DNA from 2 places in the Allobosea sp. TBD101 genome. Region 1 is predicted to be linked to the other one. Evidence: riboswitches for the same ligand, from Rfam matches in the RefSeq annotation. Region 1 holds a riboswitch; the other holds the start of a gene.
The links. Region 1 has a riboswitch for cobalamin ahead of AC6RIC_RS24365 (CbtB domain-containing protein). Riboswitches for the same ligand answer to the same signal wherever they lie in the genome.
Positions count from the first base shown of each region.

Region 2: another riboswitch for cobalamin. It lies ahead of AC6RIC_RS18115 (ABC transporter substrate-binding protein); the one in region 1 lies ahead of AC6RIC_RS24365 (CbtB domain-containing protein).

Region 1 is NZ_CM187543.1:5,018,164-5,022,074, forward strand. Features, by position in the region: gene AC6RIC_RS24345 (acyl-CoA dehydrogenase family protein) at 1-4, opposite strand, end outside; gene AC6RIC_RS24350 (TetR/AcrR family transcriptional regulator) at 1-621, opposite strand; gene cobO (cob(I)yrinic acid a,c-diamide adenosyltransferase) at 896-1,504, opposite strand; gene cobU (bifunctional adenosylcobinamide kinase/adenosylcobinamide-phosphate guanylyltransferase) at 1,504-2,052, opposite strand; cobalamin riboswitch at 2,203-2,388, shown strand; gene AC6RIC_RS24365 (CbtB domain-containing protein) at 2,426-2,602, shown strand; gene AC6RIC_RS24370 (CbtA family protein) at 2,615-3,355, shown strand; gene AC6RIC_RS24375 (DUF1636 family protein) at 3,365-3,754, shown strand; gene cobW (cobalamin biosynthesis protein CobW) at 3,759-3,911, shown strand, end outside.
Region 2 is NZ_CM187543.1:3,722,634-3,726,544, forward strand. Features, by position in the region: gene AC6RIC_RS18110 (FecCD family ABC transporter permease) at 1-668, opposite strand, end outside; gene AC6RIC_RS18115 (ABC transporter substrate-binding protein) at 665-1,702, opposite strand; cobalamin riboswitch at 1,915-2,126, opposite strand; gene AC6RIC_RS18120 (mandelate racemase/muconate lactonizing enzyme family protein) at 2,162-3,340, opposite strand; gene AC6RIC_RS18125 (M81 family metallopeptidase) at 3,352-3,911, opposite strand, start outside.

The DNA of each region.
Region 1 (3,911 bases):
TCATGCGGCCTGTCCTTCTCGGGAAATCAGCGCGGCGATGGAGAGATCGGCAAGGGCAGCGGCGATCTCGCGGCCGCGCTCAGGCGTGATCGGGCGATCCGGCGACAGCGGGCCGATCAACGCTTCCATGAAGCCGCCGACGATCATCGCCGCGGCGGCATCGGGGTCGACCGAACGAAAGGCGCCCAGCCTCCCGCCTTCGACGACGAGCGCGCGAAAAATGCCGGCGATCTCGCGGCGATAATCGAGCCGCGTCGCATCGACGGCGGGGTCAGCGGGCTCGGCGATCATCGACCAGGCCAAGCGGCGATTGGCGAAGGCGCGGCGCGCGAAGGCCTCGACCGCTGCGGTCAGGCGCTCGGCGACGGGGGCGTCGCTCGCGGCGATCTCACGCAGCACGGCAAGCTCGCGCGACGACACGGCCGCGACGATCTCGGCCATCAGCTCGGCCTTCGAAGCGAAATAGGAATAGACGCTGCCGGTCGAGACGCCGCTGGCGGAAGCCACCGCGGCGATCGAGGTCTCATGGAAGCCGACTTCCGACACGATGCCGCGCGCGGCGGCGAGGATCGCCTCGCGCTTGCCGGCCTTGCGGGGTTGCTTCGATGCGCCGTCGGCCATGGCTGGTCTCAAAATTGAATTTGAATTCAGATTCAATCTGAAGACTGGATCGATCACCGTCAAGTGGATGAGCCGGTCGAGGCGATCGCTCCACATCGAGGATGGCTTATCGCAACGGGAGGGGGGTTGGCCCGCGCCGGAGATACTTGGTCATCCCGGGCTTGACCCGGGATCCATGCCGGAACCTCTTTCGGGCAGGTTCCGGAATGGATCCCGGATCTCTGCTTCGCTGCGTCCGGGATGACTCAATGCTGCCGAGGCACAGAGCGGGCTCTCAGAACTCGATGCCTTGCTGCGCCTTCACACCCGCAGCGAAATGATGCTTCACCAGCGTCATCTCAGTGACGAGATCGGCTGCCTCGATCAGCTCCGGCTTGGCGTTGCGGCCGGTGACGACGATGTGCAGGTCAGGCCTGCGGGCAGACAGCGTCGCGACAACCTCGGCGAGCGGCAGATAGTCGTAGCGCAGGGCGATGTTGAGCTCGTCCAGCACCAGAAGCCTGATCTCCGGATCGGCCATCAATTCCTTCGCCTTTGCGAAGGCGCGTTCGGCTGCCGCGATGTCGCGAGCCTTGTCCTGCGTCTCCCAGGTAAAACCCTCGCCCATGCTGTGCCAGCTCACCTGATCGCCAAAGGCTTCAAGCGCCCGGCGCTCGCCGGTCGACCAGGCGCCCTTGATGAACTGCACCACACCGATGCGCCAGCCATGGCCGAGCGCGCGCAGGATCAAGCCGAAAGCCGCCGTCGACTTGCCTTTGCCAGGGCCGGTATTGACGATCAGCAGGCCCTTTTCGAGCGTCTTGGAGGCGACTTCGGCGTCCTGCACCGCCTTGCGCTTCTCCATCTTGGCCTTGTGGCGGGCGGCATCTTCAGTGTCGGTCATCACTTCACTCGCATCGGCAATCCGGCAACCATGAAGACCACGCTGGCCGCACGCGCCGCAAGCGCCTGATGCAGGCGCCCGGCCTCGTCACGGAAGCGGCGGGCGAGCGCGTTCTCCGGGACGATGCCGAGCCCGACCTCGTTGCCGACCAGAACGAGCGGGGCGGATACGCGCTCGCAAGCGGCAATCAGGACATCGCGGGCCGCGACAGTGTCGCGCTCCGCAAGGATGAGATTGGTCAGCCAGAGCGTCAGGCAATCGACCAGGATCGGGCGCCCCGCCGGCTGGGCCGCAATCGCCTCGGCCAGTTCGAGCGGAGCGTCGACCGTCTCCCAGCCGGCCGGGCGCCGGGCGCGATGCTCGGCGATGCGCTCGCGCATCTCGTCGTCATAGGCCTGCGCGGTGGCGACATAGGTCCAGGGCGCCGGCAGCGCCTCGATCAACGCCTCGGCATGGCGGCTCTTGCCGGAGCGGGCGCCGCCGAGGACGAGCGTGAGATGGGGGATCGGAAGAGACTGCATCGGCGGCTTGGTTTCGCTGGCCGTCATCCCGGGCGACCATAGGGAGACCCGGGATCCATGCCGGAACGCTTCCGGTAGAGGTTCAGGCATGGATCCCGGCTCTTCGCTGCGCTCCGGCCGGGATGACCGCATGTATGTGTCGGACCGTTCTTGCATTGCACAGCAACACGGCGATGGCTAATGATGATCCGTGACGGTGCCTCCGCGAGGAGGTGAAAAGGGAACGCGGTGCGAGACCGCGGCTGCCCCCGCAACTGTAAGCGGATGTCCTTCGCCATCGGCCACTGGAGCGCTCGCTCCGGGAAGGCGGCAAGGGGCGCGAAGTCCGCGAGCCAGGAGACCTGCCGTCAACCCGCAGAGATCCAACCGGCTGCCGGCGGGGCGGCCACGGAGAACGCTTATGAACACCGCTTCGGTTTCCACCCCTACACTCAGCGTTTCGGAACGCGTCAAGGCGGTTGCCGCCGCGCTCGTGATCGGCGTCGCGCTGATCTACACGACCGGCTTCGCGGCCTCGACCAATGTCCACAACGCCGCGCATGACAGCCGTCACGGCCTCGCCTTTCCCTGCCACTGAGGGAAAGCATCCATGGTCACGCGTGTTCTCACGGTCAGCATCCTGGCCGGGCTTCTGGCTGGCTTGATCGTCGCCGCCCTGCAGCATGTCACCACCACCCCGCTGATCCTCAAGGCCGAGACCTATGAGGCGGCGCTGGCGCTGAAAGCGCCGACGCTGGCCGCGTTCGACGGCGAGGCGAAGATCATCCTCGCGCATGGACCGGCCGGCGACGCGCCCGGCCACGACCATGCCGAATGGAAGCCGCAGGACGGCTTCCAGCGCACGCTCTTCACCAGCGCGGTGACGATTGCGACCGCGATCGGCTTCGCGGCTCTGCTGCTCGCAGGGATGATCGCGGCCGGCGACAGCATCGACCAGCGCAGCGCGCTCGTCTGGGGCGCCTGCGGCTTCCTCGCGCTCGGGCTCGCCCCGGCGATGGGGCTGGCTCCCGAGCTGCCGGGTGCAGCCTCGGCCGCGCTGGAGCAGCGCCAGGTCTGGTGGCTCGCGACGGTGATCGCCACGGCGCTGGGGCTCTTCCTGTTCCTGCGCTTCGATCAGCCCTGGCTGAAGCTCGTCGCCATCGTCGTGATCCTGCTGCCGCATGTCGTCGGCGCGCCGCATCCGGCCGCGCCGGCGAGCAAGGTGCCGGCCGAGGTCGCCGCGCATTTCGCGTCGCTCTCGCTCGGCATCCAGGCCGCGCTCTGGCTCGTCACCGCCTTCATGGTCGGCGTGCTTTGGCCCCGGGCGAGCCGCCGGGCCGCGGACGCCTGAGGACAAGCCATGTCCGAGGGTGACCTCACCATCCATGTCTGCACGGCCTGCCGCCGCGCCCGCGCCGATCTCCCGGAAGGTTACGACCAGCCGGGACTGGCGCTGGCCGAGCGTCTCGCCGCGCAGCTTAAAGCCAAGGGCAGCACGATCCCCGTGCTGCCCGTCGAATGCCTCGCCGTCTGCAAGCGGCCCTGCACCATCGCGCTCAGCGCCGACGGGAAATGGACCTATCTGATCGGCGATCTCGACACCGACACCCATCTCGACGAGATCGTCGGCGCCGCGGAGGCCTATGCCGCCAGCGCCAACGGCATCGTTCCCTGGAAAGAGCGGCCGCAGTCCTTCCGCAAGGGCGTGGTCGCGCGCGTGCCGCCTTTGCCAGCGCGCCAGCAAGGATGACATCATGAACGCTCCGCAGACCACCAACCTGGGCAAGACGTCACTCAGCAAGACGCCCTGCACGATCATCACCGGCTTCCTCGGCGCCGGGAAAACGACGCTGGTGCGCCATCTCCTCGAGAATGCGCAAGGCAAGAAGCTCGCAGTACTCGTCAAC
Region 2 (3,911 bases), 1.3 Mb from region 1:
CAGATGCCGAAGCCGATGAAGGCGACCGGCGCCGCCATCCAGATGTCGGGCCAGCGCACGCCGCCGAAATTGCCGAGCAGCCAGAACATCACACCGCGCGCCTGCTCGGCGCTGGCGAGCGTCGTGACGATCGTGGCGGTCGCCGCATTGAAGAGTTGCGAGGTCGCGACACCGGCGAGGATGACGCGATCGCTCGCCCCGCCCGCCCCTGCCGCCAGCAGCGCCACGACGACGAGCGCAGCGCAGGAACCGATGAAGGCGCCGGCCGAAACGGAGAGCACCGCGCCGCCGATGCTGATGCCGAGGATCAGCACCGCGACGGCGCCGGTCGAGGCGCCGGCCGAGATGCCGAGGATATAGGGTTCTGCCAGCGGGTTGCGCAGCAGGGCCTGCAGGATCGCGCCCGACAAGGCGAGTGCGCCACCGCAGAGCCCCGCCATCAGCGCGCGGCTGAGGCGATAATCGAAGATCACGCCCTGCTGGATCGCGCTGATGGGAAAGTCGAGATCGAACAGCCCGTTGCCGAGCGCCTTCAGGGCCGTATCCAGCGGGATGCGCATCTCGCCGATAGTCACGGCCAGCGCGACCGAGAGGATCAGCGCCAGCAGCGAGGCCAGCGCGATCGCGACACGCGCCGGCCAGTTCGGCCCATGGGCGGCGTGGCTCAACGCGAGAGCCCGAATCCGGCGATCGCTTTGGCCAGCGTCTCGATGCCGTCGACCGTGTCGAGCCCGGCGCGGGTCGCACCGACATCCATGATGACGACGCGGTTATTCTTCACGGCGTCCAGCTTGCTGGCGACCGGATCGGTCTTCAGGAACTCCAGCTTCTTCTCGATATCGTCGGCCGGGAAGCGGCGGCGATCCATCTTCACGGTGACGATCACGGCGGGGTTGGCAGCGGCGATGCTCTCCCAGCCGACCAGCGGCCATTCCTCATTGGTCGTGATGACGTTGCGGGCGCCGAGCTTGGAGAGGATATAGGCGGGCACGCCGTTCTTGCCGGCCATGAAGCCGTCGCCCTTGATGTCCTTGCTGGAGAACCAGACGACGACCGGAACGTCCTGCGCCTTCAGCTTCGAGACCTGCTCGACGGCCTTGTCCTCGCGCGCCTTGAGCTCGGCGACGAGCGTCTCGGCCCGATCGGCGACATCGAAGATCGCGCCGAATTCGCGGATGTTGCGATAGACCAGATCCATCGTGAACATCTGGGTGCGGACGCCGTCGCCGGCACCGGAATTGTCCTTGCCGACGCAATCGGTCGGGGAGACGTAGGACGGCACCTTGACCTTGGCGAACTGGTCGCGCTTGCCGACGATGCCGTTGGGCCCGACATGCCATTCGAACATCGCGGTGACGAGATCGGGCTCCTGCGCCAGCACCGCCTCGAAGCTTGGGTCGTTATCGGCGAGGCGCTTCACCTTGGCATTGACCGCCTCATAGGGCTTGGCGACCGGCGAGAACCACACCGCCGTGCCGACGACGCGGTCGCCAAGGCCGAGCGCGTAGAGGATTTCCGTCTGGGTCTGGCCGATCGCGACGACGCGCTTGGGCGCCGCGTTGAAGGTGATCGTCTCGCGGCAATTCTCCAGCGTCAGCGGATATTTGGTCGGCGCCGCAGTGGCCGTGCCGGCGGCGAGAGCGCCGAACAGCGCGGCGACCGACATGCGAAGCAGGGAATTGAACGGGCGCGCTGCCGGCATCGAGGCCATCCGAAATGTAACAATGTTGCATTTCTGATAGAATGCGCGACAGGCAGCCGTCAAGCCGCCCTGAGCGGCCGGTGCAGTGGTCTTCGTGAACATGGATTTCATCGCTCCCCGAGATGACGGCCGGGGCAGCTTTGGCATGTGGGACGGAAAGGCGGCACAGGGCCACCATCGACTCACAAGCTCCGGAAAACCCCGTCCGAAAGACGTCTTCGACGACCGGGGCAGGTCTCCTGGCTCGCGGGTCGATGCCTGTTCCGCCCGGCCTTCCCGGCGCGTCAGGCGCCAGTGGACGATGGACGGAGAGCTCGCCGCTTACAGTTGCGGGGGCAGCCTCGGCTTTGGCGCGGGTCGCACCTCACCGAATTCCCTCTTAGCTCCGGGAGCAACCCGGAGAACCTCGATCGGCGCACACCCTATAAGGGCGTGGCGCTGCGTCAAGCGAACATCGCGTCAGAGACTTGACGTGCTGTAGAGCCTCTTGCCGCCGACGGAGATCTCGACCTCCTGCAAATAGCTGCGCAGCGCGGTCGTCGCGACCTCGATGCCGAGGCCCGGCGCATTAGGGGCCGCAACCTGCCCGTTCGCGTCGCGCTCCAGATGATTGGCGGAGATCGCGGTGGCGAGCGGCTTCGGCATGGCCGGGTATTCGCAGATCTCGTGATCGGCGAGGCCGGCATAGGGCTGGAGCGAGGCCGAGAGCGCCAGATGCGAGGTGAAAGTGTGGTTGACGAAGGTTACGCCCTTGGCGACCGCATAATCCGCCACCGCCTTGGACGGACCGATGCCGCCGATCCGGCCGCAATCGATCTGGACATAGCCGATGCCGCCATAATCGATGAGCTGCCGGGCCATGGATTCGTTATGGGCGCCCTCCCCACCGGCCAGGCGAACCTTGGGGCTGCGCCTGGCGAGCGCGCCATAGGCTTCGAGCGCGCTGGCGTGGAACGGCTCCTCGAACCAGAGCACGTTCGCCTTCTCCATCGCGGGCAGACGGGCGGCGGCGCGCTCGACATCCTCGATGAAGATCTGGCCGGTATCGACGAGCAGGATGCCGTCCTGCCCCAAACCCTCGCGGGCGGCGACGAAATGCTCGGCATCGGCCTCGACGCTGCCGCGGCCGATCGGCCCCCAGCCGAACTTGGCGGCGCGGAAGCTACGTTTGCGGGCATCGCGGGCGCGGTCGAGTGTCTCCTGCGCCGTGTCGCCGAACAGGACCGAGGCATAGGGCGTCTTGGGATGGCTCTTGGCATAGCCGAGCAGGCGCCAGACCGGCTCGGAGCGCATCTTGCCGAGGATGTCCCATAAGGCCATCTCGACGCCGGAGAAGGTATGCGGCGCCTGCAGCAGGTCCATCGAGTTATAGGCGACGGCAGCAGCGATGCGGGCGATATCCTCCGGGCCTTCCAGCGTCTGGCCGAGCACGGAATCGGCGACCGGCCGGCAGACGCCATGCGACATCGGACAGATGAAGGCGGCGATGGAGGGCAGTGGCGCCGCCTCGCATTCGCCCCAGCCGACATGGCCGCCGGCGGCGACCCTGACCAGCAGCGCATCCTGGCTGCCGTCGGCTTCGTCGGTGACGACGGGCATGGCGAGATAGAAGAAATCGACGGCCTCGATCCTGGGCACAGGTCTTCTCCTCACAGTTCGTAGATCGTGGCGCGGGGCGTGAAGGTGACACCCTCGTCGAGCGGGTAGATCGGCCGGGCGCAGATGGTGTGACCCAGGCTTTTCAGGTTGGCGGAGGTTGCGCCGGGCGCATCGATGTTGAAGTTCCGCGCGCACCACTGGTCGAACATGTGGAACTCGGTGTGCGGCGACTTCACCACGATCAGGTCGAAATCGGTCGGGTCGATGCCGTTGGCGTAATACATCGCCCGGTCGAACAGGCTGACAGAGCGGCTCATCACAACGACGGTAACGTTGTCCCAGGTCAGAACCGCGGTCGGCCCGGCTCTCAGGGGCGCTTTCATCGTCTCCAGCGCCGCCTCGCCATCCGAGAGCAATTTGACCTTGGCCTTGACCTTCATCGGCGGGAAGCGGGCGGGATCGATCGAACCGCCGAGCGCGACCTCGATCGTCGCGCCGACTCCGGCCTTGTGCGCAGCAGCCGCAGCCGGCGCGTCGACGATCTGGGCCAATACACGCTTGCCGTAGCCGGCCTTGCGCAAGGCGGCGAGGATCAGGTTGCTGTCGCCGG